3 regions of the Mesorhizobium sp. B2-4-7 genome follow, and region 1 is predicted to be linked to each of the others. Evidence: predicted binding sites of a transcription regulator. Region 1 holds the regulator's gene; each other region holds the start of a gene.

Region 1 (10,730 bases):
ACTGACAATCGAATGCTTATGAAAATCAAGACATCCATCCATCCTTCCTCCGTCGTGGAGGAAGGCGCTCAAATCGGCCAAGGCGTCCGCATAGGACCGCTCTGTTATGTCGGCGCAGATGCCGTGATTGGCGACGGCGTTGAACTGGTCAGCCATGTCTCGGTGATAGGCGCGACGACGATCGGCGCGTCGACCAAGGTCTATCCCATGGCGATACTGGGCGGGCCGCCGCAGAACACCAAGCACAAGGGCGGCCGCACCACGCTCGTCATCGGCGAGAACTGCACGATCCGCGAAGGCGTCACCATGCATGTCGGCACCGATACCAGCCGCGGCGAAACGACGGTCGGCGACAATGGCAATTTTCTCGCCTACGCCCACATCGCCCATGACTGCGTCGTCGGCAAGAACGCCACCTTCGCCAACGGCGCGACGCTGGGCGGACACTGCGAAATCGGCGACAACGTCTATATCGGCGGTCTCAGCGCCGTTCATCAATTCGTGCGGGTAGGCGACAACGCTTTTCTTGGCGGGTGCTCGGCTTTTGTGGGTGATGTCATTCCCTATGCCATGGCGGCGGGAAATCGGGCCAGCCTGCGCGGCCTCAACATCATCGGGCTCAAGCGCTCCGGTCTGCCAAGATCCGAGATCTATCTGCTGCGCAGGGTCTATAAGACAATATTCGACCGCTCGCGCACCGTTGGCGAGAACATCGAATTCGCCAAGGCGGAATTCGCCACGTCACCGACCGCCATGAAGATCATCGATTTCATCTCCAGTCGCGGCAAGCGGCACTATGCTGTGCCATCGCTCAAGGGGAGCGATGGCGATGACGGCGATGACGAAGACTGAGGCGGCGGCAGCGGATTTCGTTCTCTCGCCGGGGGCCAAGGTCGGCATCGTCGCCGGCGGCGGCAGCCTGCCGGTGGAAGTCGCGCAAGGCCTGGCCGCGCATGGCTACCCGCCCTTCATCCTCTTGATGGAAGGTGAGGCCGACCGCCAGCAGGAGTTGCTCCGATACGAACACGACAGCCTCGCCCTCGAGCAGATCGGTTCACTGGTGGCGACGCTGAAGCGCCACGGCATCACTCATGTGGTCCTTGCCGGCGAAATCAGACGCCGGCCCCGGCTGACCGACATCCGTCCGAGCCTTGGCTTGCTGGCGATCGTACCATCGGTGATCATGGCGCTGGCGCGCGGCGATGACGGACTTTTGAAGGTGGTGACACGCGGCCTGGAGAAGCGGGGCATCAAAGTGGTCGGCGCGCATGAGGTCGTTCCCGAACTGGCCGCCGGCGAAGGCACGCTGACCACGGCGAAACCAAAGCAATCGGACTGGCGCGACATCGAGGCGGCCAGGCTGGCCGCCAAGGCCATCGGCGCGCTTGATATCGGGCAGGCGGCGGTTGCGATCGGAGGCCGGGCCATCGCGCTGGAAGGCATCGAAGGCACGAGCGGCCTGCTCGAAAGAGCGCGCGCGCTGCGCGGCCATGGCAGGCTTGCCGGAAAGACCCGCGGAGTGCTGGTCAAATGCGCCAAACCCGGCCAGGAGCTGCGGGCCGACCTGCCGTCGATAGGGCCGCAGACGGTGGAAGCATCCCATGCGGCGGGGCTTGCCGGAATTGCCGTCGAGGCGGGGCGCTCTCTCATCCTGGAGGGGCCGGCGACGCTGTCGCGGGCGAATGCGCTCGGCCTGTTCATCGTCGGCCTGCCAGCAGGGGAGCCGGCGCATGGCTGACAAGGCGCTGAAGATCGCAATCGTGGCCGGCGAGGAATCCGGCGACCTGCTTGGCGCCGACATCGTGCGCTCGATCAAGCAGTCGACGGGGCGCGAGGTGCAGCTCGTCGGTCTCGGCGGCCGCCATCTGCAGGCGCTCGGGCTGGTCTCGCCGTTCGACGCCGGCGAGATCGCCCTCATGGGCTTCAGCGCCATCCTGAGTGACCTGCCGCGGCTGATGCGGCGGATCAGTCAGCTGGCCAGGACGGTCGCGGATGCGAAGCCCGACTGCCTCATAACCATCGACAGCCCCGATTTTTCCCTGCGCGTGGCCAGGAAAGTGCGCGCGGCCAACCCCACCATCCCGATCATCCACTATGTCTGCCCCAGCGTCTGGGCATGGCGGCCGGGCAGGGCGGTGGCGATGAAGCCCTATGTCGACCACATCCTCTGCATCCTGCCGTTCGAGGTGAAGGAGCTAGGCAGGCTCGGCGGACCGCCTGGCACCTATGTCGGACATCGCCTCACCCATGACGCGGGCGTGCTCTCTGCGGCGAGGGCGCAGGCGCAGCCGCGGGATCTTTCGCCGGATCGCGTGAAGACGCTGCTTGTGCTGCCCGGCTCGCGGCGCAGCGAAGTGCGGCGGCTGCTCGAGCCGTTTGGGGAGACCGTATCGATGCTGCGGGCCCGCCGGCATCGCTTGCGGCTGATGTTGCCGACGGTGCCGCATGTCGCCGATGTCGTGCGCTCCGCGGTCGCTCGCTGGGACGAGAAGCCCGAGATCATCCTCGACGCTGAGCGAAAGTGGCAGGCTTTCGGCAAGGCCGACGCGGCGCTGATCGCGTCCGGCACGGTTTCGCTTGAACTGGCGCTGTCTGACGTGCCGATGATCTCCTGCTACAGGCTGGACCCGGTTGCGCGCATCGTGGCGCCATATCTCGTTTCGGTCTGGTCGGCGCTGCTACCCAATCTGATATCGGATCGGGCGCTGATCCCGGAATTCTACAACGAGTATGTCAAGCCGAACAATCTGGCCCGCCAACTCGAAGCGCTGTTCGCCGACACAGGCATGCGCAGATGGCAGAAGGACGGGTTCGCCGAGATCGCGCGGCGCATGACAACCGCCAAGCCGTCAGGCGACATCGCCGCGCAGGTGGTGATGGGGTATATCAAGAGAGTGAGTAGTGAGTAGTGAGTAGTGAGTAGGATTACCGCTCTTTCCCTACTGACTACTGACTACTCACTTATTCACTTCTTCCTTTTTACCGCTTCGCGATCGGCACGTAGTCTCGCTCCGGCGCGCCGGTGTAGAGCTGGCGGGGGCGGCCGATCTTCTGGCGCGGATCCTCGATCATCTCCTTCCACTGCGCGATCCAGCCGACGGTGCGGGCGACGGCGAACAGCACGGTGAACATGGTGGTGGGGAAGCCCAGCGCCTTCAGCGTGATGCCGGAATAGAAGTCGACATTGGGGTAGAGCTTCTTCTCGATGAAATAGGGATCGGTAAGCGCGATCTTTTCCAGTTCCATGGCGATGTCGAGCAGCGGATCGTCCTTGATGCCGAGTTCGCCCAGCACCTCATGCGCGGTCTTTTGCATGATCTTGGCGCGCGGATCGTAGTTCTTGTAGACGCGGTGGCCAAAGCCCATCAGCCGAAACGGATCGTCCTTGTCCTTGGCGCGGGCGATGAATTCCGGAATGTGATCGACATGGCCGATCTCGCCGAGCATGTTCAGCGCCGCTTCGTTGGCGCCGCCATGCGCCGGGCCCCACAGGCAGGCGATGCCGGCGGCGATGCAGGCGAACGGATTGGCGCCAGACGAGCCGGCGAGCCGCACGGTAGAGGTCGAGGCGTTCTGCTCATGATCGGCGTGCAGGATGAAGATGCGCTCCATGGCGCGCGCCAGGACCGGGTTGATCTTGTATTCCTCGCATGGCACGGCAAAGCACATGTGCAGGAAGTTGGCGGCGAAATTCAGTTCGTTCTTCGGGTAAATGAAGGGCTGGCCGATATGGTATTTGTAGGCCATGGCCGCGATCGTCGGCATCTTGGCGATCAACCGCATCGACGCCACCATGCGCTGGTAAGGATCCGAGATGTCGGTGGAGTCGTGATAGAAGGCCGACAGCGCGCCGACCACGCCGCACATCACCGCCATCGGATGCGCGTCGCGGCGGAAGCCGGTGAAGAAGCGCGACATCTGCTCATGCACCATGGTGTGGCGCGTCACGCGGTAATCGAAATCGTCCTTCTGCGCCTTGGTCGGCAGTTCGCCGTAGAGCAGGAGATAGCAGACTTCCAGGAAGTCGCCATGTTCGGCCAACTGGTCGATCGGATAGCCGCGATGCAGGAGAATGCCGGCGTCGCCATCGATGAACGTGATCTCGGACTCGCAGCTTGCCGTCGAGGTGAAGCCGGGATCGTAGGTGAAGGCGCCGGTGGTGCTGTACAGCGTGGCGATGTCGATGACGTCAGGCCCGACTGAACCACTTCGCACCTTGAATTCGTGCGTCTTGCCGGCGAATTCCAGCTTTGCCGTGGCTTCCTGGGTCTTGCCGCCCAGTTCCCGTCTTGTCGCAGCTTCGGTCATTGCAAACTCCTTCTTGTTCCTCATGCCGGCAAAGGCAAATTCTGCAAAGCGACACGTCGAAGTCACCGAATGCGCGTATTCGCGACCGCATTTTAGGAAGTGCGTGCCAGATTGGGCCAAGGCTCAATGTTGCACTGCGAAACGCGCCTTTCAATGCCAATCTTCTTGGGCCAGATTGCTCCTAATCGATTTGATCGGCGATGCGCGCCAGGCTCTCCTCGCGACCAAGCACGGCGAGAACGTCGAACACGCCGGGCGAGGTGCTCTTGCCGGTCAAGGCGGCGCGCAAGGGCTGGGCGACGGCGCCGAGCTTGTGGCCGCCGGCCGTCGCATAGTCCCGGATCGCGGCTTCAGTCGAGGCCGCCGTCCAGTCGCCTGAAACCGCCTCGAGGGCGTCGTGAGCGCCACGCAGGACCTTGCGCGCATCGTCATTGAGCAGCAGGGCTGCCTTCTCGTCGATCGGCAGTGGCCGCGCGGCAAACAGGAAGGCGGCGCCATCGACAAGCTCGACCAGCGTCTTGGCGCGCTCCTTCAGCCCCGGCAACGCTGCCAGCAACTGTGCCCTGTTCCGGTCGTCGAGGCGTGCGGCCATTGCCGGGCCGCCCTCGAGATAGGGCAAGGTGGCGATGAAGATGTCGAACAGCTCGGCATCGCCCATGCGGCGCATGTGGACGCCGTTTAGCGCCTCCAGCTTGGCGAAATCGAAGCGGGCGGCGCCCTTGTTCACATCGCCGATATCGAACCAGGCGATCATGTCCTGGATCGACATGATCTCGTCGTCGCCGTGGCTCCAGCCGAGCCGAGCCAGGTAGTTGAGCAGCGCTTCGGGCAGGTAGCCCATGGCACGGTAGGCCTCCACGCCCAGCGCGCCGTGCCGCTTCGACAGCTTGGCGCCGTCGGCGCCGTGGATCAGCGGTATGTGCGACATTGAAGGCACATCCCAGCCCATGGCGTTGTAGATCACGGTCTGGCGGGCGGCATTGGTCAGGTGGTCGTCGCCACGGATGATGTGGGTGACGCCCATGTCGTGGTCGTCAACGACGACGGCATGCATGTAGGTCGGATTGCCGTCCGAGCGCAGGATGATGAAGTCGTCCAGATCCTTGTTGGGAAAGCGCACGTCGCCCTGGACACGGTCATGCACCACCGTCTCGCCTTTGGTCGGCGCCTTGATGCGGATCGCGCCCTTGACGCCAGGAGGCGCCTGCGAAGGGTCGCGGTCACGCCAGCTTCCGTCATAGCGCGGCGGCAGGCCCTTGGCCCGCGCCGCGTCGCGCATTGCCTCAAGCTCGGCAGGGGTCTCGTAGCTGTAGTAAGCCTTGCCCATGCGCACCAGCTCCTCGGCCACCTCGCGATGGCGCGGCGCGCGCTCGAACTGCGAGACGGCGTCGCCGTCCCAGGTGAGGCCGAGCCAAGTCAGTCCTTCGAGAATGGCTGCTGTCGCCGCATCGGTGGAGCGCTCGCGGTCGGTGTCCTCGATGCGCAGCAGCATCGTACCGCCGGTGTGCTTGGCGTAGAGCCAGTTGAAGAGCGCCGTACGCGCGCCGCCGATGTGCAGGTAGCCGGTGGGCGAGGGGGCAAAACGGGTGACAACCTTGTCGGACATACAACTCTCGGGAAACGTCTGGAGCGGGGTGCGGATCACACGCACTTTCGCGCGTCGCGCGTTCATGTAGCATAGGGTGTCGAGGGCGCAAGGGGCAGACCCGATGGCTGGAGCGGGCCGGGGCGCGGAGGAAGGCGAGGACGTCGTTGCCGGCGTCAGCGAACGCTCTCTTTTTGCCATGCCCGCGCCCGCCTCATTGCCGCTGGCGTTGCCGCCCCTACAGCAGCCGGGCAAGTCGCCGCCGGCGGATGTTTCCACGCCGCCCGGCATTCCCGCAGCCGGCGCGGCCGAGCGCCTGCGCCGTGAGTTCGGCCGTGCCTCGTGGCCTCGTCTGCGCAACGGCGTGGCCAGAGCGTCCGAGCTCGAACTCGATCGGGGCATAGGCTTCCTGCTCGTCCCGGTGTTCCTGGCGTGCGGATCGATTGCGTATTTTTCGTTGGCGGCGGAGCCGGGCTTTGCCAAGCCTGTCGCGGTCGCGATCCTGATGTCGCTGTGCGCGCTCGTTTCACGCTCATGGCCGAAAACGCATCTGTGCTTCATGGCGGCGCTGTTGTGCGCGCTCGGCATGCTCGCCGGCAAAGTCGAGACGTGGCGAGCGGGAACGCGGATGCTGGGCTCGGAAATCTCCACGCAAATCACCGGCCGCGTCGTTTCGGTCGACCAGATGGAGACCGGGCGCATCCGGCTGACCATCGATGTGACATCGACCGCGCGGCCGAAACTACGCTACGCGCCCGAGCGCGTTCGCCTTTCGGCGCGCAAGGTGCCGGCTGAAGTGACGGCCGGCTCCCTCGTGACCGGCTATGCCAGGCTGTTGCCGCCGACCGGGCCGGTGCGGCCGGACAGCTACGACTTTTCCTTCGACAGCTACTTCGCCGGCATAGGCGCCAGCGGCTTCTTTCTCGGCAACCCCAAAATCGTCTCAGCCGATGACAGGCCGTTGTGGGCCGCCCTCTCAGCCGCCATCGAGAGTGCTCGCGAAAGCATTGCCGACCATATCAGGGGCAGCATCGGCGGCGCCGAGGGCGAGATCGCCGCGGCGCTGATCGTGGGTGTTCGCGCCGGGATTCCCGACGAGATCAATGAAGCGATGCGACGCACCGGCATCTACCACATCATCTCAATTTCCGGGCTGCACATGGCGCTGGTCGCCGGCACCGTCATGGGTCTGCTGCGTGGCGGCTTCGCGCTGTTTCCGAACTTTTCCTCCCGTCGGCCGGTCAAGAAATACGCGGCCGCGGCGGCACTTTTCTCGATCGCCGCCTACCTCGTCATTTCGGGCGTCGTTGTCGCCGCCGAACGCAGCTTCATCATGCTGGCGGTGATGCTGATCGCCGTTCTGTTCGATCGGGCGGCACTCACCATGCGCAATCTGGCTATTTCGGCGATCGCCGTCATCGTGGTGTCGCCGCACGAGGTGGTAGGGCCGAGCTTCCAGATGTCGTTCGCCGCCACCGCGGCCCTGGTCGGCGCCTATGCCGGCTGGTCGGATCGCAAAGCCGACAAAGCGCGGACCCCGCCGCCGCAACGGACCTTGCCTGGCCTGCTGACGCGAAAATTGCTGCTGGCGACAGGTGGGCTGGCGATGACCTCGATTATCGCGGGAAGCGCCACGGCGCTTTTCGCCATCTGGCATTTCCAGCGCGTGTCGCCGCTCAGCCTGTTCGCCAATCTTGCCGTCATGCCGATCGTTTCTGTCGTGATGTTCCTTGCGGTTGCCAGCGCGCTGCTGATGCCGTTCGGGTTCGATGGACCATCCCTTTATCTGATGGGCAAGGGACTGGCCGCGATGATCGCCATATCAGGATGGATCTCGCAACGCTCGCCGGTCGACGCGGTCGGGTTGATTTCGCAGCAATCCGTCCTTCTGGTGGCGATCGCCCTGGTCATCGCGACGATGGCCACGACATGGCTGCGGCTGGCGGCACTTCCCTTCGCGCTCGCCGGCCTGTTGACCGTCTCGGACACGCGCACGCCGGACGTGCTGATTTCGGAGGATGCCCGCCTGGTGGCGTTGCCGATCGGCGGCGGCGAGCTCGCGATCAACCGGGCGCGCCCGAACGAATTCACCGTCGATAATTGGAAACGCGCGCTGAAGTCCGAAACCATCGTTGCGCCGGAACTGTTCGACAGCGGAGACCGACAGTTCGACATCTTCGATCCCGCGCAACTTCCGGCGGGAGCGCCTTTCTATTGCTTCACGGGCCTGTGCATGGCCCGGCATACCTCGGGGGCGATCATCGCGCAGGTGGAGGATCGCAAGGACGCCTGGAGGGCCTGCTCCTATGCGGATCTGATCGTCATCAACGACCCCGCGGGCTACGACCCCTGCCACAATCCGCTGGTTCTCGTCATCACCAAGCGGCAGCTCGCTCGTAAGGGAAGTGCCGCCGTCTTCTTCGACCGGCAATCGGCGACGGCACCGGCACGGGTCAGCTTTGCCGTCGACAGGCCATATCGGCCTTGGCACGAACAGCGAAAATTCTCACGCGAGGCAAGGGGACTGCCGCCTTACCGTAAACCCGAAAAGCCCACCGCCGACCCCGCTCAGTAGCGCCTGATCAGGCCGACCAGCTTGCCCTGCACCTTGACCCTGTCCGGTCCGAAAATACGTGTTTCATAGGCCGGATTGGCAGCCTCGAGCGCAATCGAAGCACCCTTTCGGCGGAAGCGCTTAAGCGTTGCTTCCTCCTCGTCCACCAGGGCCACGATGATCTCGCCGGGACTTGCGGTGTCGGCATTGCGGATGATGACCGTGTCGCCGTCGAAAATGCCGGCCTCGATCATCGAATCGCCCTTGACCTCCAGCGCATAGTGTTCGCCGCCCATGATCATGTCAGGCGGCACTGAAATGGAATGCGTCTGATGCTGGATGGCGTCGATCGGCACACCCGCTGCGATGCGACCCATGACCGGGATCGACACCGCTGAAACCGCGTCGTCGTCATTGCCGGCAGCGGGCAGACGCGAAGACGTCGCCGGCTTGATCTGCCGGCTAGGGCTGCTGCCCTGTCCGAGGCTGCCTTGGATGACGCTCGGGGAGAACTTCTTTGCCGCGTTAAGACCCGGCGCGATCGAGTCCGGCAGGCGCAGCACCTCCAGCGCGCGCGCCCGGTTGGGCAGGCGGCGAATGAAGCCGCGCTCCTCCAACGCCGTGATCAGCCGATGAATTCCCGACTTGGAGGCGAGGTCCAGCGCTTCCTTCATCTCGTCGAAGGACGGCGGAATGCCGCTTTCCTTCAGCCGTTCATGGATGAACATCAAGAGTTCATGTTGCTTGCGCGTGAGCATGGCGGCCCCCAAAGGCATTGCACGAAGGGTCTGGAACCAGAATCAGAAAACAAACCCAGAACAAACACTATCTGTTCCAGTTGTGTTCCGCAACCATTTAAAGTTTAATGAATTTGTTAAGGCGACGGAAACGAAATGCCCTCCCGCAGCCAGCATCCTGCCAGCGCGGTCCGTCGTCAATGCGCTCCCGGGCCCTTTGAAACTATTTTGGTTAATGGCCTGTGGCCCGACCGGTCTCCACTCTTGGCACAAGCCTGCAAGCTGGGTGACCGGCAGGTGCGGGGTGCGTTTGGGCGGATTAGAAACCCCTGCGGCTCGTGAACGAAACGAAACCAAAATGCCAACTTCCGCCGGAAAACGGCCAGACACCACCACTGGTCGCGACGGGCTGCGTTCGTTCGTTCGCTTGACGAAACCGTATAATAATGTACGGTTTTCGAAGAGGAACACCAATGACCACGCCGAAGCAGGCCGCGCGACGCGAACGGATAGAGGAGGCCGCCTATGCGGTGCTCCGGGAAACCGGCTACAAGAGCGCCTCCCTGCTTGCTATCGCCAAGCGGGCATCGGCCTCGAACGAAACCCTCTACAACTGGTACGGCAACAAGCAGACCCTGTTTCGATCCTTGATCGAAGCCAATGCGGGAGAGGCAAGGAAGCTGCTGGAGGACGCCCTTCACCAGGCGCGCGATCCGCTCGAAACCCTGAACTTGCTCGGGCCAGTCCTGCTGACCCTCGTGACGGGCGACAAGGCGGTGGCGCTCAATCGCGCCGCGGCCGGCGACGTCAACGATACAGGCACGCTTGGCCAATCGATCGCGCAATTCGGCCGCAATACCATAATGCCGCTTCTTGGCGACCTGCTTCGAACCGCAAGTCGGGCCGGCCCGATCGCCTGTGACGATCCTGCCGAAGCCGCCGACATCTACATCAGTCTTTTGATCGGCGATCTCCAGGTTCGCCGGATCGTTGGGGTGCTCGAGGAACTGCCTCGGGCGGAAATCGAGCAAAGATCGAACCGGGCGTTCACCCTGTTCTTGCGCCTCTATGCGGCCAGCCCTTGCCCGGGCGGCAAAACAGCCGGCCCGTTTCCAGGGCGCTCTTCTCACCGAGGAACATCGCGACCATGAGCAAAATTCCCGATCTCGCAGCGATCGAGGCAATGGACACCGCGGATCCGCTGCGTGCCATGCGTGACCGCTTCACCTTGCCCCAGGGGGTGATCTATCTCGACGGCAATTCGCTGGGCGCCGCTTCGCCAGCCGTGTTCGGCGAGCTGCAGAAGGCCGCCACGCAGGAGTGGGCGCAGGATCTCATCCGCGCCTGGAACACCGCCGGCTGGTTCGACATGCCGGTCGAACTCGGCGACCAACTCGGGCGCCTGATCGGGGCCGCCGCCGGCCAGACGGTGGTCTGCGATACCACCTCGATCAACATCTACAAGGTGCTGCATGCGGCACTCGGGATGCGGCCGGACAGGTCAGTCATCATCGCCGAGGGGGACAGCTTTCCGACCGATCTCTAT
Region 2 (10,730 bases), on a different contig from region 1:
TGGCTGCGGGCGAATTTGACGATGTCGTGGACGGTCAGGAAATAACGGGCATAGTTCAGGCGCTCAATAAGGGCGAGCTCTTCCTCGATGCGCCTCGTCACCGATTGCGGCACGCCCGAGGGATAGCGCCTGGCCGCCCCCTCCCGCGCCAACCTTTCCAGCTCCGCCTGCGGGCCGAGCCCTGATTGCGTCGGCTCGTCGGGGTAATTGTACTGAAGGTCGCTGAGCGAGAAGGTCAGCTCCTGCGCGAAGCGCAGCGTTTCGGCCAGTGCCTCCGGGTGCCTGCGGAACAGGCGCGCCATCTCCAGCGGCGGTTTCAGATGGCGCTCGGCATTCGCCGTGAGTTCCAGCCCGACCTCCGAAACGGGAATGTTGAGACGAATCGCGGTCAGCACGTCCTGCAGCGGGCGGCGCTCGGCCGTGTGGTAGAGGACGTCGTTGGTCGCCATCAAGGGCAGGCCGGCCAGCTCCGCCATCGCCGCCGCCTGCTCGATCCTGAAGCGGTCGTTTCCCGCGTAGTCGGGCGAGACACCGAGCCGCAGGGCCCCGCCGAAACGGTCCTTGAGCTGGCGAAGCAGGGCAAGGCTGTCTTGCGCGCCTGTCGCCAGAGCGGGCAGGACCGCCAGCGACATCAGTTCGCCCCATTCGAGAAGGTCGTCGCGCCGCAGAAGGGTCGCGCCCTTTTCGTTCTCCTCGCGCAGATTGGCTTGCGTGAGCATGCGGCACAGATGTCCCCAGCCCTTGCGGTTCCGCGGATAGGCGAGAATATCAGGCGTGCCGTCGCAAAAAACCAGCCGGCTGCCGGGGTGGTAGGCAAGCGTCTCGACCTTGGCCTGCTGCCAGGCGCGCACCACGCCCGCCACCGTGTTGCGGTCGGCGAGCCCGATCGCGGAGAACCCCATGAGCTTGGCCGCGACCACCAGCTCCTCCGGCTTGGAGGCGCCGCGCAGGAACGAGAAATTCGACTGGATGCCGAATTCCGCATAGGGAATGGCGGTCAGCGCGTTCATGCGAAGACCCCGTGCAGGAACCAGCGCGGCGGGATTTCAGAGCCGCCATAGAGACCTTGCCGGTAGAGCCAGTAGCGGCGGCCGTCGGCATCCTCGATGCGGAAATAGTCGCGTGTCGACGCCGCTTCGTCGCTCGAAAATTCACGCCACCATTCCGGCGCGATGCGTTCAGGGCCTTCGGCGCGGGCGACCCTGTAGAGCGCACGCCGCCAGCGGAAATTCAGCGGCGGTCCCTCGGGCATTTCGGTGGCCGGCACCTCAATCGGCTCGGGCGAGCGGAAAAGCCGGATCGGCCGCTCCGGCGGGAAGATGGTCATCGGCGCCTGCATCCTGTCCGGTTTCTTCGGCGGCGTGATGCGGCGCGGGGTTTCCGTGAAGGGGATGGTGGCGACGGCACGCTCGGGCAGATGGCTTTCCACGACGACCGGCTTGAGAACCGCGCCCTCGCCGAGCCGGGCGCGGATGCGGTCGGCGAACAGCGCGATATCGGCGCCGTCGTCGGTCGTTTTGCCTGTCAGGTCGGCCTGCGGCATGTCGAAGGCCGCCGCCGCCAGCACCGAAAGCCGCACCAGGTCGAAGCCATAGCCGGCATCGATATGCTGCTCGAGGGCGGCCAGCCGCTCATGGAACAATTTCTGGATCAGCCGGGGTTCGCGCATCGGTCGCGACGTGCCGAGCGCGATGCGGCTGACGGCGCCGTCGACGCGGAACAAGAGCAGCGCCAGGCTTCTCGCGCCTTCGCCGCGCCGCTCGAGGTCGATCTTCAGGGTCGTCGCCAGCATGCCCACCAGCCGTTCTATGTCCTCTGTCAGCGTGACGGGCTCGGCCAAATGGCGTTCGACCGAAAGCGGCGCGACGGGCAGGCGCGGCGACACCGCCTCGTCGAGACGGCCGAGCGCCTGGTCGAGGCGCAAGAGCAGGGAGGCACCGAAGCGGCGGGCGAGCGGCGCGCGCGGCGCGGCCATCACCGCGCCCGCCGTGCGCAGGCCAACACTTTCCAGGCTGGCGCGGGTTTCCGGCGCGATGCGTAGCGCCGCCAGCGGCAAGGGCGCCAGGAGCGCTTCCTCCTCGCCGCCGGCAACGATGCGGTCGCCGCAGAACCGCGCCGCCGCCCAGGCGGCGCCGGGTGTCGCGGCAAGGCCGGCACGGACGTCGAAGCCCTGATGGAAGAAGCGCGACAGGATCTCGTCCAGCATGGCGCGTTCGCCGCCGAAAAGATGGGTGCAGCCGGTGACGTCGAGGAACAGGCCGTCGGTCCCGTCGAGCGCCACCAGCGGGGTATAGCGGTCGCACCAGTCCGCAAGGCCTTCGAGCAGGCGCCGGTCGGCTTCGGCATCGGCCTCCATTATGTCGATCGACGGATGCATGGCGCGCGCATCGGCGATGCCCATGCCGGGCTTCAGATGCAGCGCCTCAGCCCGCTCGTCGAGGGCTAAGATGCGCTGCGCGTTGCTGTCGCGATGGCTGATCACCAGCGGCCGGTGATCCGATGGCCGGGAACGCCAGGACCGCCCCAGGCGCTGCCGCAGGATCCGTTCGGCCGCGAGATAGGGAAACCACAGGGACAGGATTCTTTGCTCGTTCTTCCCCAATCCGTCTTTCATCGAATATGCGTTCATCGGGGTTCCACTCCAATATGAATTGTCCTGGCAGGGCCGTGCGGCTCTTGCCGATGCTGATGGTGAAGGCGGGGCGGCCGATCGAGCCGGCAAGCGGCCCGGCGACCGTGTCGCGCGGCCCTGCCGGCGCCGGCGAGACGATGAGGCGGACGGGCGCCGCCGTCGGTTCGGGTTCGGCCGCCTGCCGCAGCAGGAAGACCGGCCGGCCGGCGCTCTGCGCGCGGGCGTGCAGCCGGCGCGTCGCGGTCAGGTCCAGCCGCTGCGGATTGCCGCGGACTTCAAGGATGACGGCGGCGAGCGCCGTCATGCGGGCCGCCTCCTCGGCGACCCACAGCGCATCGGCGAGCCTTGGCGCCTCGGAAAACAGCAATTGCTCCGGCTCGATGCCGAAGGCGGCGTGAAGGCCCCGGGCATAGGGAAAGCCCGCCTCGCGAAAAACCTCCTGGGTGCCGATCCACAGCACCGGCAATCGCGGCCCTTGCTTGAGGATCAGGCTGGGCTTGAGGATTAGGCTGGCGAGCGACAGGGCGAAGCCGGCGACCGCTCCGGCATCGCGGGTCTCGATGCCATGGATTTCGCTCAAGGCCGCTTTCGGCAGGCCGCCGCCCAAATCGCCGCCCCAATCGCCACCGAGGGCGGCATCGAGCCGGCCGATGCCGGTGCGCAGGAAAGCATCCGGCCTGGCTACGGCGATGCCGCGCCGGACCACGGTGCGGTCCGCGGCGGCCATGCCGGCGTCGGAAACCGCGCCGGCCGGCGCCTGCAGGCGCTCGGGCAGCGTTCCCTCGATCTTCGCGATCTGGCGGCGCAGGGCAAAAACAGTCTCCCGCGCCACGGCGCTCATCGCCATGACGGTCAGTGTCCACTCACAATTGTTCCTGTTATGTTCTTATAGATTCCAGAGGCGACCCGAAGAGTCAAGCAGACTCATGGGGGAATTTATTCCTCTCCGATAAGAGGGCCAACATGGGTCGGACAGCCGACCGCGCCTCAAGCCATGCGAAACGGCTCCCGGTGCCGTAAGCAATCCTGGGGTTGGCCGCCGCGTCATTTGCCGATTGTGGCCCAAAAGCCTATATGCCGGGATCAAAGGACAAAGCATGGCCCGCATCTACAAGACCCGCATTTGGCACGACCAGCTTTCGCCGTCGATGGACGAGATCGAGTTCCTGGCGCTGGAGGCCTACGCCCATCTGCCCGAGGATTTTCGCAAGCTGACCGGCGAGATCGTCATCCAGATCGCCGAGTTCCCCACCGACGAGATCATGGACGACCTGTCGCTGGAAACCCCCTTCGACCTGCTCGGCCTGTTCGAGGGACGCGGCATTGCCGAGCGCTGGAACCCGCAGACCGGCGAAGGCCCGAACCGCATCACGCTCTATCGCCGCGCCATCCTCGACTACTGGGCCGAGAACGAGGAGACTTTGGGCGACATCGTCACCCATGTGCTGATCCACGAGATCGGCCACCATTTCGGCCTGTCGGACGACGATATGGAGAAGATCGAAGAGGCAGCCGAGTGACCGGTTCTACGTCAGGCCGTCATTTCACAATGAGTGTGACGAAATGTTTTAATACGTTCTGCACAGTCTGCTCCCCGGTATGTCCTGCCACTGCCCATTGCGCAAAATGTCCATCAATGTACATGCGTGCGAGCCCGTAGACGAGCGCCCTCGCGGCTATCTGGGTCTCTGCCATGTCGTCCGACCGGAGCATGTTTCGCCGCTGTGCTTCTGCCATTGACGCTTCCATCAGCGAACGCACCGCTTCATTATCGTGACGCAGCGACTCCGAAGCATCCCAATCAATAAGATTGCGTGTCGAGATGATCTGGAAGTGGGTGGGGTTTCGAATTGCCCAGCGCAAATAGGCGATTCCAACAGCGGCAAAGCGTTCGATCGGATCGTCCGTCGCAACCTTCTCGACCGCATTCGTGATCTCCGAGCGGAATCGGCTCATTGCCTGCTCCGCGACAGCCGTCATCAACGCGGTCTTGTTGCTGAAGTGACGGAATGGCGCGCCGGGGGAAACCCCGGCACGTTTTGCGGCTTCGCGCACGCTCACATTGTCGGGGCCGCCTTCCTCGACCAGTTGAACCGCGGCATCGATCAGGACCTCCCGCAAATTGCCATGGTGGTAACCAGTGCGATGAGGCGCCTTGGCTTTTGCCATCTCTTTCCCTTCGTTCCGTGGAGCAGCTTCCCGCCTCTGTAGCATGATTCCGCGATTTATGTAATCGCCGTTTACAATCCCGGCCAGAGGATGTAAGCAGTGATTACTGATGGGATCGGAACAGGCCTACGGTCTTCGCGGCTCCCGAACTCCCAGCTGAGGAGACGAACATGCTCGCCAGAACAGCCCCACCCCGCCCGCAATCGGTCATTTCGCATCAGAGTCCAGCCGAAGAACTTCAGCAGGAGAATTTCGCGATTGTTCAGTCGAGCGCGACTGTGCCCAGCCTCACGCTTTATCGGCTTGCCGCCGTCGCCGGGATGGGAAGCGCGCTTATTCTTCTGGTCAACGCGGCTAAACGCAGCTCGCTCATCGCGACCACCGATCTGACGCAACTTCTCGCACCAGTCGCCGAGATATTGGCACTTGGCCTCGTCGTAGGCCTGTTTCTTGCGTTTGGCCGGCGCGCGGGGCTGTTCGGCACTATCGCGTTTGTCATCAACTTCGTTGCGTTGGCAAGTTTGGTAGGCGTGGAAGCAGTGATCAATCTGGTATTTTCGAAGCTTCCGCTCACAACCATCGTCGAGCTGCGAGCCGGACCGCTCGGTCTGGCTCTGGTCGCCAGTTCGGTTCTTTTTCTGGTTGGAACGCTCGCGTTTGTAATCTCTCTCGCCGTTGCAAGAGGCGTGCCGCGCATTCCTCTCGCTCTTTATCTCATTGGCGCGGTGCCGATCGCGCTTCGTGCGTTCGTTCCGGAGCTGGCTCTTGACCTGGGCTTGGCGATGCTTGCGGCATCGATCGCCTGGCTGGCGGCGTGGCTGTGGATGCGAGGGGCTACCAGTCGCTGAGCTTGGTGTCCGGCCCGTATTCCTGGCCCTCGACATCCTTCACCACGGCCTGGCCGCAGCGCATGGTCTTGGTCTTCTTGTCGTAGGCGTAGGTGGGGGAGCCGAACAGGTGCCAGCCCTTGTTCAGCGCCGCCGTCACCTTGTGACAGAAGCTGGCGTCGTCCGGAGCGGTGAGAAAGCGGTAGAGTTTCATCATTCAATTCCTGTCGTCAGTCCATCGCCCGCGATCGGCAATCCAACACGGCACATCATGCGCCGACGGCCGCCGCCTTCGCCAGCAGTTTTTCGGCCTGCGCAAGGTGCAGCCGTTCGACCATCCTTCCCTCCAGCGCAATCACGTTCTTGCCGGCATTTTCCGGAAGCGCAAAGGCCTGCTTCACCGCGCGGGCCTTGGCCACCGCCTCCGCCGATGGCGCAAAGGCACGGTTCGCCGCCTCGATCTGGGCGGGATGGATGAGCGTCTTGCCGTCGAAGCCCATGGCGGCCGCTTCCGTGCATTCGCGGCTGAAAGCATCGAGCGCGCGAAAATCGTTGAAGACGCCGTCGACGATATCGAGATCGCCGGCACGCGCCGCCAGCACCATCTGCATCAGCCACGGCAGGAGATAACGCCGGTCCGACGTCGCCATAATGCCGGTGTCCTTGGTCAGGTCATTCGTTCCGGCAACGAAACAATCAAGCCGCGAGGCAGGATCGCGGCCAAGTTCGGCGATGGCGCCGACATTGAGCACGGCCTTCGGCGTCTCGATCATCGCCCATAGTTTCACGCTGTCGGGGGCGGAATTGTCGTCGAGCACGTCACCCGCCTCGAGCACGTCGCGGGGCGTGTCGACCTTGGCCAGCAGGATGCCGTCCGGCTCCGCCTTGGCCGCCGCCAGCAGGTCGGCGCCGCCCCATTCGCTCGAGAGCGCATTGATGCGCACCACCATCTCGCAGCGCCGGCCACTATGGTTGGTATCAGGACGATTGCTGAAGATGCCGGCCAGTTTTTCGCGCGCCGCGACCTTCTCGGCCGGGGCGACGGCATCCTCCAGGTCGATGATGACGGTATCGCAGGCAAGCTGCGCCATCTTGGCCAGCGCCTTGTCGTTCGAGGCGGGAACATAGAGCACCGAGCGGCGCGGGCGGTAGAGATCGGTCGTCATGCCAGATCTATGCCGCCTGCCGCGGGTTGAGGCAAGGGAGCAGGCGGCATCGCGCGGTGCTCTACCGGGGGCACCGGCATGGGGCTCGGCATCGTGCTGGCCCTCCTGAAAGCGCAGGATGGCACGATCAGGCTGGTTGACTCCGAGCGCGGCACGCGCTTCGAGATTGTCTTGCCGGTTGCGTAAGGACGCCGGCAGCGGATCGGAGAAAAAAGTGCGCTACGACATCGTCATCATCGGCGGAGCCATCGTCGGCTCCTCGATCGCCTATTATCTGCGCGAGGAGGGCTTTTCCGGCAGGATCGCGCTGGTCGAGCGCGACCCGCAATTTTCCCACGCGGCGACAACGCTATCCATGGCCTCGATCCGTCAGCAATTCTCCATTCCGGAAAATATCCGCCTGTCGCAATTCACGCTGAAACTGTTCCGCCGGCTGAAGGAAGAATTCGGCGCAGACGCCGACATCGGTTTTCGCGAGGGCGGCTATCTCATTCTCGCCGGCGAAACCGGGCTGCCGATCCTCAGGGCCAACCACGAGGCACAGCTTGCCGAAGGCGCCGACATTTTGCTGGAGGACGCCGAACAACTCGTGCGCCGTTTCCCTTGGCTGTCGGCCGAGGGCATCACCGCCGGCGCCTATGGCCGCAGCGGCGAGGGCTGGTTCGACGCGCATGCCATGCTGATGCTGTTCCGCAAGGCGTTGCGCGAGAAGAAGATCGACTTCATCAATGCTTCGGTCACCGGCATCGAGCGGCAGGGTGACCGCGTTACCGGCGTCAGCCTCGACAATGGCGAACGGCTCGAGGCCGGCATCCTTGTCAATGCCGCAGGGCCGAATGCGGGCAAGGTCGCCGCACTCGCCGGGCTGGCGCTGCCGGTCGAGCCGCGCAAGCGCAACGTCTTCGTCTTCGAGGCGCGCGAGAAATATGCCGACATGCCGCTGCTGGTCGACCCGTCCGGCATCTATGTCAGGCCGGAAGGCTCGGTCTATCTCACCGGCGGCGCCGAGCCGGAGGAGGGCGACGGCCCGGCCGATCCCGCCGATTTCGACGTCGACTGGCCGCTGTTCGAAGAGGTGATCTGGCCGGTGCTGGCGACCCGCATCCCGGCCTTCGAGGCGATCAAGCCGACGCGCGCCTGGGCCGGTCATTACGACTACAACACGCTCGACCAGAACGCGGTGATCGGCCCGCATCCCGAAGTCGGCAATTTCCTCTTCGCCAACGGCTTTTCCGGCCACGGCCTGCAGCAGGCGCCCGCCGTGGGCAAGGCGCTGGCCGAGCTGATCGTCCATGGTGGCTACCGCACGATCGATTGCTCCCCCTTTGGCTACGAACGCGTTGCGGAAGGGCGGGCGTTCCGCGAGTTGAATGTGATTTGAGCCGAGTCAAGGTCCCTCTTTGACGCTGACATCAAAAGGGTCTGCACCGCCACCAGTCGGCTAAGCCGCCACTCGGCTTCCCGCACCCAAATACGCCTGTAGCCAGCCCAGCACGCGTCCCCAGCCCTCGGCATGTTCGGCCGCCGCTTCGGCCAGCCCGGCAAAGCCGCCATGGCAGATGGTGAGGCGCGTGCCCGCGGCGGTTGGTTCCAGCAGCCAGGCGACCGTCGTTTGCCGGCGGCCAAGCGTCGGATGGTCCCAGGCATAGGCCCTTGTCTGCACGATCCGCCGCGGCACCTCGATATCGAGGAATTCCCCGTTGGCCGGCAATTCCCTGCCGTCGGCTCCACGGACCGTGACGGCCCATCGGCCGCCGGCGCGAGGGTCTGCCGACCATTTCACCATCCGGTAGGCGTCGGCGGACCCCCACCATTGTTCGACCTCGTCGGAGATCAGCGCGCGGAAGACGCGCTCGGCCGGCGCGCCGATCTCGGCCTGGGCCATAACGGTCTCGCCATTGGTCATGCTCTGCACGGCTGAAGTTGGCACTGGCACATGCAACATCGATGCCTCCGAATGATTGTTTCGGCTGAGAAGCAATGATTTTCAGCCTTTTGACGCCGGCCGCGACAGGCCCTGCCCGGTTTCGAGTAGGCTTTTCAGGCTCGACAGGACGAGCGGCCAGCCCTTGCCGACATGCTCCAGCAGCTTGTGCGGGCCGTCGGCCGCATGGGTGACGGCAAGCTTCATCATGTCGCCCTCCTGCTCGATGACGAAGGTGCAGGTGGTGTAGCCGTCGGCCTTGACGTCCGGCATGAACTCGTTGCGCCATTTGATCACCAGGCGCCTTGGCGGATCGACTTCGAGGATCTCGCCGCTGTCGGTCACCCGGCCGTCGGCATAGACCATCTTCCACGCCGAGCCCTTTCTCCAGTCGCTCTGCATATGGGCGCCGAGAAAATATTGCTCGTGGAATTCCGGTTCGGTCAGCGCCTGCCAAAGCTTGTCGGGCGTGGTGCGGATGTAGGTCACATAAACGAAGGCGTTGCTCATCAGTCTTCCCTTTCGAGGCGTCTCTTCAGATCGCCGAGGGCGGAGAGCCGCCCCCGCTCGAATTTGCCGATCCAGCGCTCGGCGATCTCGTTGATCGGAACCGGGTTGAGGTAGTGCTCCTTCTCGCGCCCCTTGCGGATTGTGGTGACAAGGTTCGCCTCCTCGAGGATCGCCAGGTGCTTGGTCACCGCCTGGCGCGTCATATCCATCTCAGCGCACAGCCCGTTCAGCGTCTGCCCGTTCCTGTCATGAAGGCTGTCCAGCAATTGCCGGCGGGTCGGGTCGGCCAAAGCGCGAAAGACGGCGTCCATGCTCATGGCTCTAATATGCAACCATTTGGTTGCATGTCAAGCACAACATGTCATGCCAACGGCTGCTGGATCCGGCCACAGGAGAAAAATGTCAGCGCGTGCGGGAGAACCAGAAGGCGTCGGCCATGCGCATCATGCCGATGCGTTCGTAGAAGCCGGCGGCGTCGGGCACGGAAACCAGGCTGATGGCGACGGACGGGCCGAGCTGCCGCCGCGCCTCGTCCATCAGTCCCTTGCCGATGCCGAGCCCCTGCGCCGATCCGGAAACGGCGAGATCGGAGATGTAGCAGACCCAGGAGAAGTCCGTCACGGCCCTGATGACGCCGACCAGCGGCTTGCCTTCGGTATCCAGCCGCGCGGTCAGCACCAGATTGGCGCCCGACAGCATCGCCCGCAGCCTGTCGGCATCATCGACGGGGCGGATCTCGCCAAGGCCGGAGTCCACCAGCACGCGGCGGAATTCGGCGACGTTGAGCGCGGGTTCGCGGGCATAGAGGATTTTTTCAGCCATCACAGCCAGACTGCACCATCGGGCCGCGAATTCGAAGCCGTTTGTGCGGCACCCGTGCCGACGCGCGCGAACACCTGCCTTTTATTTGTCGCCGGCTTTGTGTAAACCGGGCGCCAGCAATCCCCCGCAATGCCAGGAGACGGGCAAAGACCATGGAAAAATTCACCAAGCTCACCGGCGTCGCCGCGCCCATGCCGATCGTCAATGTCGACACCGACATGATCATCCCCAAGGATTATCTCAAGACGATCAAGCGCACCGGGCTCGGCAGCGGCCTGTTCGCCGAGATGCGCTACAAGGACGACGGTTCGGAGAATCCGGATTTCGTGCTCAACAAGCCGGCCTACCGCAAGGCGCAGATCCTTGTCGCCGGCGACAATTTCGGCTGCGGCTCCTCGCGCGAGCACGCGCCGTGGGCGCTGCTCGATTTCGGCATACGCTGCGTCATCTCGACCTCCTTCGCCGACATCTTCTACAACAACTGCTTCAAGAACGGCGTGCTGCCCATCACTGTCAGCCCCGAGGATCTCGACAAGCTGATGGACGACGCGTCGCGCGGCTCCAACGCCACCTTGTCGATCGACCTCGAGGCCAAGGAGATCCGCGGGCCCGATGGCGGCGTGGTCAAGTTCGATCTCGACGACTTCAAGCGTCATTGCCTGCTGAACGGCCTCGACGAT
Region 3 (10,730 bases), on a different contig from region 1:
GGCGGCCACCGGACCGTCGTCGACCTTGAGTCTGCGCCTGACTTCGTTGCGATCGCCCTTTGCCACCACCATCGGCCAGGCAAAAGCGGCAGCGCCCACGGCCAGCAGCAGGACAGCCACCGGCATCAGCGAGGTCGGCGCGAGCGAGGCGAGGAATTCAACGACCTTCTGCATGTCAGAATTTGAAGTTCGACATTTTGAACATGATCAGATTGCCCAGCATCAGCCAGGTGACCGAGCCACCAACCATGTACCATGTCTTCGGCACGCCCCAGACGTCGCTGTAATATCCAGGCATGAATGCCATGATGGTCGTGAACAGCAGCGCCGGCACGGCCGTCAGGATATAGGCCGACAGACGGCCTTCGGTTGAAATGGCGCGCACCTTGCGGCGCAGCTTGCCGCGTTCGCGGATCGTCGTCGACAGTCCGTCGAGGATTTCGCGCAGATTGCCGCCAGAACTCGTCTGGATCGACACGGCGGTGACGAACAGCGGCAGATCCTCATGGCCGACCCTGTCGAACAGCGAATTCAGCGCCGAAACCAGATCCGAACCAAAGGTCACCTCATCGGCAATCACGCCGAACTCGGTGCCGATCGGGTCGGGCATTTCGCGCGACACCATGGCGATGGCCACCGGTACCGGATGGCCGGCCTTGAGGCCGCGCGTAATCAGTTCCAGCGCTTCCGGCAACTGCATGCCGAACCGCTTCAGCCTGCGCTTGCGCATGGAGCGCATCGCCATCACCGGCAGCACCGGCACCACGACGACAAACAGAATGGCGCCCATCAGCAGCGGCAAGCCATACCAGATGGCGGCAAGGGCCGCAGCCAGCGCCATCCCCGAAGTGATCATCAGGAACTTCGACAGCGGCATGATCATGCCCGACTGGGCGCGCAGGGCGCGAAAACGGTCAGGCGAGAACAGCGACGTGCCCGCATCGAGACCGCGCTCCTTGCGCAATTGGATCAGCACCTGTTCCTGGCTGATCCTGTTTTCCTGCAGCTTCATGCGCCGGTTGATGGCGGTGCGCCTGTCGCTGCGGCCGGCATAGAGCAGGTAAACGGCCTCGGCGATCATGATGCCGGTCAATGCAGCCCCGGCATAGACGACATAGATCGCGCTGAACCCATCCAACACCTGGTTACTCCTGCGGCCGGCCGGGTTCGAAATAGCGCCCGGGAAACTCGATGCCCATGGCGCGCAGGTCCTCCAGGAAGCGCGGCCGGATCCCGGTCGCTTCGAAATGGCCGAGGATCGTGCCATCGGCGTCCATGCCGGTGCGCACGAAGCGGAAGATCTCCTGCATCTGGATGACGTCGCCTTCCATGCCCGTCACCTCGGCGACGCTCGTCACCTTGCGCTTGCCGTCGGAGAGCCGGGTCAACTGGACGATGATGTCGATGGCGCTGGCGATCTGGCTGCGGATCGACTGCACCGTCATCGGCATGCCGGTCATGCCCAGCATCTGCTCGAGCCGCGAAATGGCATCGCGCGGCGTGTTGGCGTGAATGGTGGCCATCGATCCTTCGTGGCCGGTGTTCATGGCCTGAAGCATATCGAAGGCCTCCTCGCCGCGGCACTCGCCGAGGATGACGCGATCGGGCCGCATGCGCAGCGCGTTCTTGACGAGATCGCGCTGCTTGAGCTCGCCATGGCCTTCGATGTTGGCCGGCCGGGTTTCCATGCGCGCGACATGCGGCTGCTGCAACTGAAGCTCCGCCGCGTCCTCGATGGTGATCAGCCGCTCGTCCTCGGGAATGAAGGCCGACAGCGCGTTGAGCATGGTCGTCTTGCCGGTGCCGGTGCCGCCCGAAATGATCGTCGTCTTGCGGGCATGTACTGCCGCAGCAAGCACTTCGGCCATGTTCTGGGTGATGGCGCCGAATTCGACCAGCCGGTGCAGGCCGAGCTTGTTCTTGGAAAATTTGCGGATCGACACCAGCGGCCCGTCGACCGCCACCGGGCGGATGGCGGCGTTGAAACGCGAGCCATCCAGCATGCGGGCGTCGACCATCGGCTGCGATTCGTCGACGCGGCGGCCGACCGCGGCAACGATTTTGTTTATGATTCTAAGCAGATGCGCCTCATCCTTGAACGGGATGTGGACCTGCTGCAGCTTGCCCTTCTTTTCGACGAAGCAGTTCTGATGGCCGTTGATCAGGATATCGTTGATATCGGGGTCCTTGAGCAGCGGCTCGAGCGGGCCGAGCCCGACCATCTCGTCGACGATGTCGTCGACCAGGGCATCGAGTTCGACGGTGTTGATCGCCATCCGCTCTTCGCGCGTCTTTTCCGACACGAAATCATGCACCTGCCGGCGCATCTCGTCCCTGGGCAGCCGCTCCAGCGCGACAAGATTGATCTCCTCGAGCAGCAACCGGTGGATGCGCACGCGCGCATCGAGCACCTTGTTGGCGCTCTTGCCCGGCACGGCTTCGACTTTCGCCGGCAAGACCTTCCGGCTCGTCGGGATGACGACCGCGTGGTGCGCAACCGCCGTCGGCTCGGCGGAGCGCTGCGGACGCGCATCGCGGTTCTGCAAGGTGGAAAAGCGGCTGCTCATCCGGCCTTCCTCTTCAAAAGGCTCTTGCCGAAGCCGAACAGCGATTTCGATTTGCCCGGCGCCGCCGCCACTTCCTCCGGAAGGATGATCCTCTTGAGGTCGTTGACGACGTTGGCATTGGCATCGATCTCGTGCAGCGGCACGCCGCGATCGACAGCCTCGCGCACCAGCCGGTAATTGTTGGCGATGCCGCCGACGAAATGCTCGCCGAGGACTTCCTGGACGTCCGCCTGCTTGATGCCGCTGTCAAACATCTTCTGCTCGAAACGGTTGACGATGACGTTCGGCTTCACTTCCTTGCCGGCGGTCTCGTAGACCGCCTGGATCAGGCGTTGCGTGTGGCGCAGGCACGGTACCGTCATTTCGGCGACGATGTAGAGCTTGTTGGAGCCGAGCAGCACCGTCTCCGTCCACGGAAACCAGGTGCGCGGCATGTCGATGACGACATTGTCGAAATAGGCCGAGACGAGGTCCAGCATCCGCACCACGACGTCGGTCTTGAACGAGCGCATCTCCGCCGGCTGCGTCGGTGCGGCCAGAACACAAAGTCCGCTGGCATGCTTCGACAGCATCACGTCGAGCAATTGCCTGTCGAGACGCTCCGGCTGGTTCTCGATTTCGGTGATGTCGAAACGTGGCTCCAGGTCGAGATATTCGGCGCAGGCGCCCTGCTGGAAATTGAGGTCCACCACGCAGGTCGAGGCGCCGCGCGTCACTGAATGATGCAGTTGGAACGCGGTCTGCAAAGCCAGCGTCGTGGTGCCGACGCCGCCTGCCGCGGGCATGAAGGTATAGATCTGCGACTCGGTGTTTTCCTCGCGCCCCGGCCCTTGCAGCGCACGCACCACCGAACGCACGAGATCGGCCGTGGTGATCGGCTTGACCAGGAAATCCGCGACCTTGAGCTGCACGAGGATGCGCGCGGCGGCGGCGTTGAACTCCTGGGTGACGACCACGACCGGCGCCTTGCCTTCCAGCCGGCGCATGACGCGTTGCAGCGCATCGATCTCCTCAAGCTTCGCTGCGTCCATATCGACGATGATCGCCCCGAGATCGGCCTCCTGGACCTCGCCGCGAAGTTCGGTGATGTTCTTTTCCACCGTCGAGAGCTGGATGATCTCCGAGGCGGCAAACGCCGTCCGGGTGTCCTGCGCGAAGGTTCTGTCCGTCGATATGAGCAGGATTTTCCTGATCTTGATGCCGTTTGCCATTACTTGTCAGCCTGTGATCTCGGATCAATTGTCGGCGCTGGCTTGCGATGCCTTGGCGCTGGCCGCCTGCTCGGCGGTGGCGGGTTCCGTGCTGCCGCGCTGGGCAGGCACGAGAAGCCTGGTGTTCTGGACGCCGTATTTCCAGGGATCAACCATCTGCATGACGGTGTTGGCGGCCTGGGCATCCCCGGCGCCGCTCGTCACGCCTTCGCTGCGCACATAGTCGTCACTCGTGCAGCCGGCGGTGAAGCCGGCAAGCAGCAAGGCGACGCTCGAGCTCAAGACCAGACGCATGGCTTCAGTCCTTCGGCAGGTCGAGGAAATGCCCGACTTTGGTGGCGGGCGCGGCACGCGCGGCGCTGCCGTCAGCCAGCGCCAGCGCGCGATTGGTATCCGACGCCCTCACCTCCTCGGTGTTGTTGAGAAAATAGTCGACATTGCTGGCAGGCTGCGTGCCATCGGTCGGCTCGGCCATTTTCTTCGATGGATCCACCGGCTTGACCAGGTAAGGCGTGACGATGATCACCAGGTCCGTCTCGCGCCGCTGGTAGGATTTCGACGAGAACAGGGCCCCGAGCACAGGCATCTTGCCGAGGCCCGGTATGCGCGAGGTGGTGATGTCGTTCTGCGACTGCAGCAGCCCCGCGATCATGAAGCTCTGGCCGTTCTTCAGGTCGACCGACGTCCTGGCGCGGCGCACGATGAAGCCGGGCACCGAGATGCTGCCGATATTGTAGGAAGCCGACGCGTCGATCGAGGAGACTTCCGGCGCGATGTCGAGGCTGACCAGCCCGTCCTTCAGAACGGTGGGCGTAAAATCCAGGCTGACGCCGTACTTCTTGTAGCTGACGGAAATCTTGCCGTTGTCTTCGGAAACCGGGATCGGAAACTCGCCGCCGGCCAGGAAGCTCGCCGTCTCGCCGGACCGGGCGATCAGGTTCGGCTCGGCCAGCCGACGAGCCAGGCCGCGCTCTTCCAGTGCCTTGATGGCGATGTCGATGGAAACGCCGTTCGACAGCAGCTTGCCGATGATCTCGCCGGTCCCCGCCGGCTCAATGGTGCCGGGAGCAATCGTAACGTCGCGTCCGCCCATGCCATAAGCGAAATTGGCGCTGTATTTGGCGCCGAGATCCTGTCCGGCCTGACGGTTGATCTCGACGAAGCGGACATTGAGCTGGACCTGCTGCGAGGACGAGATGTTGACCGAATTGATCACCTCCTCATTGCCGGAGAAGCGGGTGGCGATCTTGTTGGCCTTTTCGGCGGCGACCGCGTCATCCGCCTCGCCCGACAGCACGACACGGCCATTGGCGGAGCCGACCTTGATCTTGGCGTCGGGCACGCTGGCGCGGATCGTGTCGGCCAACTGGTCGGTATCGAGCGTCACTTCGATGTCTACGGTGCCGACGAGCTGCTTGTTCTCGTCGAACAGGGCAATGCCGGTGGTGCCGAGATTATTGCCCAGCACATAGAAGGATTTGTCGGTCAGCGGGTTGACGTTGGCGATCTCCGGATCGCCGATGACGATCTGGTAGAAGGCCGCGCTCGTCATGATCGTCTTTGGCTTGCCCTTGGCGACCTTGATCGAGGCGTTCTTGGTCGCCGAGACATAGACGATGTCGTTGTCCGCCCTGGCCGGGCCGGCGAGGATGCCGGCCGCCGCCATCGTCACCGCCATCGCCATCGCCTGCGCGACGTGCAACCGGCCTGTCATTCGATATTGAAGTTGCCTGAACATTGTTCCCGTCCCGTCCGGTCCCCACCGGTCCTGCTCTGGTTCCACTCAGGAACCTGATATTCCTATTTCTGGTCCCGCGCAGGAACCTGATATTCCTCGGCCGTCGTTCCACGCGTCACGATGATCGTCTTGAATTTCGGCTTCTCAGGCTCCTTTGCCATGGCGTCGAACAGCGAGCCGGCCGCGGCCTGCGCCTTGCCCGCCACCGATCCGCCAAAGGAGGAGATGGTGGTGACACCGTCCTTGCCGTCGCCGCCCTCGCTGGCGGAGCGAAGCGACAGCGACAGCGTGCCGACAGTGCGGGCCAGCGCCACTTTCTGCGCGCCTTCGGTGGTCACCTCGATGGTTATGGAATTGGCCACCTGCGGGGTTGTTTGGCGCTCGTCGGCGCCCTGCCCGACGCTCAGCACCTTCGCGTCGGCAACGACGATCTCGGAGGTGATGGTCGAGCCGGCGGCGCCTTGCGCATTCTTGGCCACTTCCTGGATTTCACCGGCATCGCGCGTCAGCACGACATCCACCCGGTCGCCCGGCGTGACGAAGCCGCCGACGCCCGCGATCTCGTCGGTGCGGATGGTGACGGCCCGCATGCCGGGCGTCAGCATGTTGGAGAGCGTGGCGCGGCCATTCGGGCCGGATAGCTTGGTAAGCAGCACCGGTTCATTGACCTCGATCGGCGACAGCACCACGCGGCTGCCGTCCCCAAGCAGTCCATCGATGGTGGCGAAGGCGCCCTGCGGCAGCGAATCCTGCGGCCAGGGGATTTCGTTGAGTTTCGTGCGGTCGAGATCCATGCCGTACCGCAACGGTGCATTCGCCACCACGATTGTCTTGAATTCAACCCTGGGTGCGGCCGGAGCGGTGATCGACGCGGTTTTCTCCTCGGCGTCGGCCCTGGCCTGGCGCTTGACCCAGAAATCGGCGGCAAAGATCGAAATCGCGCCGAAAACGGCGGCGATGCCGATCATCGTTATGGCCTTGCCCCTCACGCCCAAACCCCTGATGCCCGTAGTTTCTTGTTATGTTGGCTCACGCTAGGCGGCATTGTTAAAGAATCAGGAATCTTCTCGCTGGCTATCCGCCCGATTTCCGCCGGCTTGGTTATCGAATGGTTTTAGGATAAGAGGGGGTTAATCCCCGAACGTAACAGGAACCTCCGTCGCTTGGCGCTGAAAAGCGTGGCAGTATCGGCGGGTGATTCGCAGCTTGGGCTCTATGGCAGGCATGGACGACAACAACGATCTTTTCGGCAATCTGGAGAAGCAGCCGCAACCGGTTCGCACACCGGCGCGTCCGGCCGATCCGCTGGTGCAGGCGGCAGCCAAGCGTCCGGCGGCCGCGTCTCGTGACGGCTCAGAGGGCTACAGCGCCGCCGATATCGAGGTACTCGAAGGCCTGGAGCCGGTGCGGCGCCGTCCGGGCATGTATATTGGCGGCACCGACGACAAGGCCATGCACCATCTGTTCGCCGAGGTTATCGACAACTCGATGGACGAGGCGGTTGCCGGCCATGCCACATTCATCGATGTCGAGCTTTCGGCTGACGGCTTTCTCACCGTCACCGACAATGGCCGCGGCATTCCCGTCGATCCGCATCCGAAGTTCAAGAAGCCGGCGCTCGAAGTGATCATGACGACACTGCATTCGGGCGGCAAGTTCGATAGCAAGGTCTATGAAACCTCGGGCGGCCTGCACGGCGTCGGCGTCTCCGTGGTCAACGCACTGTCGGATCATCTCGAAGTCGAAGTCGCGCGCGGACGGCAACTTTACCGGCAGCGCTTCTCGCGCGGCATCCCGGTCAGCGGCCTCGAGCACCTTGGCGAAGTTCACAACCGGCGCGGCACCAGGACCCGCTTCCATCCCGACGAGCAGATTTTCGGCAAGGGTGCCGCGTTCGAGCCAGCGCGGCTCTACCGCATGACACGCTCGAAGGCCTATCTGTTCGGCGGCGTCGAAATCCGATGGACCTGCGATCCTTCGCTGATCAAGGAAAAGGACACCACTCCGGCCAAGGCCGAATTCCATTTTCCCGGCGGCCTCAAGGACTATCTGAAAGCGTCGCTCGGCGACGAATTCCAGGTAACGCGCGAAATCTTCGCCGGCAAGAGCGACAGGCAAGGCGGCCATGGCTCGCTGGAATGGGCGGTGACCTGGTTCGGCGGCGACGGCTTCATCAACTCCTACTGCAACACCATCCCGACCGGCGAAGGCGGCACCCACGAGGCCGGCTTCCGCAACGTCTTGACGCGCGGCCTGCGCGCCTATGCCGACCTCGTCGGCAACAAGCGCGCCTCGATCGTCACGTCGGAGGATGTCATGATCTCGGCGGCGGGCATGCTGTCGGTGTTCATCCGCGAGCCTGAGTTCGTCGGCCAGACCAAGGACAGGCTGGCGACGATCGAGGCGATCCGCATCGTCGAGACCGCGATCCGCGACCCGTTCGACCATTGGCTGGCCGACAATCCGCAGGAAGCCTCGAAGCTGCTCGAATGGGTGATCGCACGCGCCGACGAGCGGGTACGACGACGCCAGGAAAAGGAAGTGTCGCGCAAGAGCGCGGTGCGCAAGCTGCGCCTGCCGGGCAAGCTTGCCGACTGCACGCAGAATGCGGCCGCCGGCGCCGAACTCTTCATCGTCGAAGGCGATTCGGCCGGCGGCTCGGCCAAGCAGGCTCGTGACCGCGCCAGCCAGGCGGTGCTGCCGCTGCGCGGCAAGATTCTCAACGTCGCCAGCGCCGGCAACGACAAGCTGGCCGCCAACCAGCAGATTTCCGATCTGATCCAGGCGCTTGGTTGCGGCACGCGGTCGAAATACCGCGACGAGGATCTTCGCTACGACCGCGTCATCATCATGACCGACGCCGACGTCGACGGCGCTCACATCGCCTCGCTGCTGATCACCTTCTTCTACCAGGAGATGCCGAACCTGGTTCGCGGCGGACATCTCTACCTGGCGGTGCCGCCGCTCTATTCGATCCGGCAGGGCGGCAAGGTCGCCTATGCGCGTGACGACGCGCACAAGGACGAATTGCTGCGCACCGAGTTCACCGGGCGCGGCAAGGTCGAGATCGGTCGCTTCAAGGGCCTGGGCGAAATGATGGCCGCGCAGCTCAAGGAGACAACCATGGATCCGAGGAAGCGTACGCTGCTCCGCGTCGATGTGATCGATGCCGAGGCCGCCACCAAGGACGCGGTCGATGCGCTGATGGGCACCAAGCCGGAGGCTCGTTTCCGGTTCATCCAGGAACGCGCCGAATTCGCGGAAACGGAAGTGCTGGATATCTGAGCGCAGGCCGGTCGATCAAGGCTTGCGGAGACGCGCGTGTGAGCTGGCAACGGCTGAAAGGCTATTTCGAAGCGGGTCTTGCCGGGCTGACACAGCCGACCCGGTCGGACTGGATCTTCGCCTTGCGCACGGTCTCGGCCGGCCTGATCGCGCTTATGGCCGCCTACGCCCTCAAGCTCGATCACCCGCAATGGGCGATGATGACGGTGTTCATCGTTGCCCAGCCGGTCGCCGGCATGGTGTTGGCGAAAGGCTTTTATCGGTTGCTCGGCACGCTGGCGGGCGGTGTTGCCGCAATTGCCATCACCACTGTCTTCGGCACGAATCCTTGGGTGCTGGTGACGGTGCTTGCCCTATGGATCGGCATTTGCACCTTCGTGTCGTCGCTGCTGCGCAACCCGGAAGCTTACGGAGCGGCGCTGGCCGGCTACACCGCGATGATCATCGGCTTGCCGGCGTTTGGCCAGCCGCATCTCGTCGTCGACCTCGCGGTCGCGCGCTGTGCCGAGATCGTACTCGGCATTGTCTGCGCCGGCCTGACCAGTCGGCTGATCCTGCCCAAATTGGCCAGCGAGGCCATCATCTCGCGGCTGAAGCGCAGCATTCTCGACCTTGCCACCTATGCCGGCGGCGCCTTTTCCGGTGGCGACACGGCAATGCTTTCCGGCCTGCACCGGAAGCTGGTCGCTGACACCCAGACGCTCGCCGAGATGCGCGCCTATGCCAGGCTGGAGGCCCCGAGCTTCGCGCCGCGCGCCCATCCGGTCCGGCGCACCATCGGACAACTGCTTTCAGCCCTGTCCGCGGCCCGCGCGCTGCATTCACACGCCGCACCGAAGAACGCGGCGCTCATTCCGGTGCGCTCGGAGCTGCAAGCCCTCGTCACTGAAATGGCGGCGACGCCGGGCGCGCTCGACGACACGGCGCCCTGGCTGGCACGGCTCGACGCGATCGGCGCCAAAGCGACGCAAATGCCCGAGGCCTTGGCTGACCAGGACGACGACAGGGTCGGCACCGTCACCCGGCTCACCATCGCCGCCGATTTTGCCGAAGCGCTGAAACAGGCGCTGCGCGGCCTCGATGCCTTGCGTGCGCCCGTCGCGCGGCCTTCACGCGAACGCAGGCCCCCGGCGCTGGTGGTACATCGCGATTATCACGGGGCGAGCCGCAACGCGGTCCGCGCCGCGCTTGCAACGCTGCTGGTCGCCGCTTTCTGGCTGACGACGAGATGGTCGGAAGCCGCCGGCACGGTCATTCTGGTTGCCGTCGTGTCGAGCTTGTTTGCCGCCCGCCCCGATCCGGTGCGGGTAGCCTGGGGGTTCTTCCAGGGAACGCTGTTGGCTCTGCCCTTTGCCTTTCTCGTCGGCCAGATCGCGCTTCCCGTTTTTCCTGGTTTCGGCTGGTTCATGCTGTTCGTCGTACCGATCCTGGTGCCGGCGGCGCTCGCCATGGCCAATCCCCGCTATGTCGGCGTGGCGACGGCCTTCGCCATCAATTTTCTTGCTTTCCTCAGCCCGCACCAGGCGATGACCTACGACCCGGGCCCGTTCTTCGCCGGCTCGGCCTCGATCCTGGTCGGCATCCTTTTGGCAATCGGCGTCTTCATCATCGTGCTGCCCGCCGACCCATGGCTCGCGGCGCACCGCATCGTGCGGGCCATGCGCGAGGATCTGGCGCGGCTTTGCCTGCACGAGCGCGTGCCGAGGCGTTCGGCCTTCGAGAGCCTCGCCTATGACCGCATCAACCAATTGATGCCGCTGGTGCAGACCAGCGGCAGGAAGGGTGAAGCGGTTCTGGGCGGCAGTGTCGCCGCCGTCACCGTCGGTCTGGAGGTCCTGCGGCTGCGTGGCGCACAGCAGGCGCACGCCGTTCCGGCCGAGACGACGCTTTCGATCGCCAACTTCCTGCGTGGACTGGCACGCGAACTGC

What was found. The regulator LexA, encoded in region 1, represses DNA repair genes until DNA is damaged. The targets are predictions, from matches to a motif close to TGTTCNNNNTGTGTTCNG.
Region 2: FJ946_RS08875 (metallopeptidase family protein) is a predicted target of LexA. The motif match lies at 3,503-3,520, and genes of this name have one in related genera.
Region 3: parE (DNA topoisomerase IV subunit B) is a predicted target of LexA. The motif match lies at 6,654-6,671, and genes of this name have one in related genera.

What each region holds. Positions count from the first base shown of each region.
Region 1 covers NZ_VFVH01000009.1:157,954-168,683, forward strand. The annotation lists gene fabZ (3-hydroxyacyl-ACP dehydratase FabZ) at 1-5, shown strand, start outside; gene lpxA (acyl-ACP--UDP-N-acetylglucosamine O-acyltransferase) at 19-852, shown strand; gene FJ946_RS22595 (LpxI family protein) at 824-1,738, shown strand; gene lpxB (lipid-A-disaccharide synthase) at 1,731-2,909, shown strand; gene gltA (citrate synthase) at 2,980-4,308, opposite strand; gene gltX (glutamate--tRNA ligase) at 4,490-5,914, opposite strand; gene FJ946_RS22615 (ComEC/Rec2 family competence protein) at 6,018-8,468, shown strand; gene lexA (transcriptional repressor LexA) at 8,462-9,205, opposite strand; gene FJ946_RS22625 (TetR/AcrR family transcriptional regulator C-terminal domain-containing protein) at 9,658-10,335, shown strand; gene kynU (kynureninase) at 10,332-10,730, shown strand, end outside.
Region 2 covers NZ_VFVH01000002.1:437,700-448,429, reverse strand. The annotation lists gene FJ946_RS08890 (error-prone DNA polymerase) at 1-1,010, opposite strand, end outside; gene FJ946_RS08885 (DUF6504 family protein) at 1,007-2,482, opposite strand; gene FJ946_RS31095 (hypothetical protein) at 2,424-3,479, opposite strand; gene FJ946_RS08875 (metallopeptidase family protein) at 3,730-4,152, shown strand; gene FJ946_RS08870 (TetR/AcrR family transcriptional regulator) at 4,172-4,801, opposite strand; gene FJ946_RS08865 (hypothetical protein) at 4,972-5,649, shown strand; gene FJ946_RS08860 (DUF1737 domain-containing protein) at 5,636-5,842, opposite strand; gene FJ946_RS08855 (CoA ester lyase) at 5,898-6,794, opposite strand; partial or broken gene FJ946_RS08850 (ATP-binding protein) at 6,858-6,980, shown strand; gene FJ946_RS08845 (FAD-binding oxidoreductase) at 7,009-8,175, shown strand; gene FJ946_RS08840 (SRPBCC domain-containing protein) at 8,236-8,739, opposite strand; gene FJ946_RS08835 (SRPBCC family protein) at 8,782-9,228, opposite strand; gene FJ946_RS08830 (metalloregulator ArsR/SmtB family transcription factor) at 9,228-9,539, opposite strand; gene FJ946_RS08825 (GNAT family N-acetyltransferase) at 9,631-10,050, opposite strand; gene leuD (3-isopropylmalate dehydratase small subunit) at 10,203-10,730, shown strand, end outside.
Region 3 covers NZ_VFVH01000008.1:228,532-239,261, reverse strand. The annotation lists gene FJ946_RS21640 (type II secretion system F family protein) at 1-174, opposite strand, end outside; gene FJ946_RS21635 (type II secretion system F family protein) at 176-1,141, opposite strand; gene FJ946_RS21630 (CpaF family protein) at 1,146-2,567, opposite strand; gene FJ946_RS21625 (response regulator) at 2,564-3,778, opposite strand; gene FJ946_RS21620 (hypothetical protein) at 3,803-4,072, opposite strand; gene FJ946_RS21615 (type II and III secretion system protein family protein) at 4,077-5,462, opposite strand; gene cpaB (Flp pilus assembly protein CpaB) at 5,579-6,505, opposite strand; gene parE (DNA topoisomerase IV subunit B) at 6,741-8,801, shown strand; gene FJ946_RS21600 (FUSC family protein) at 8,840-10,730, shown strand, end outside.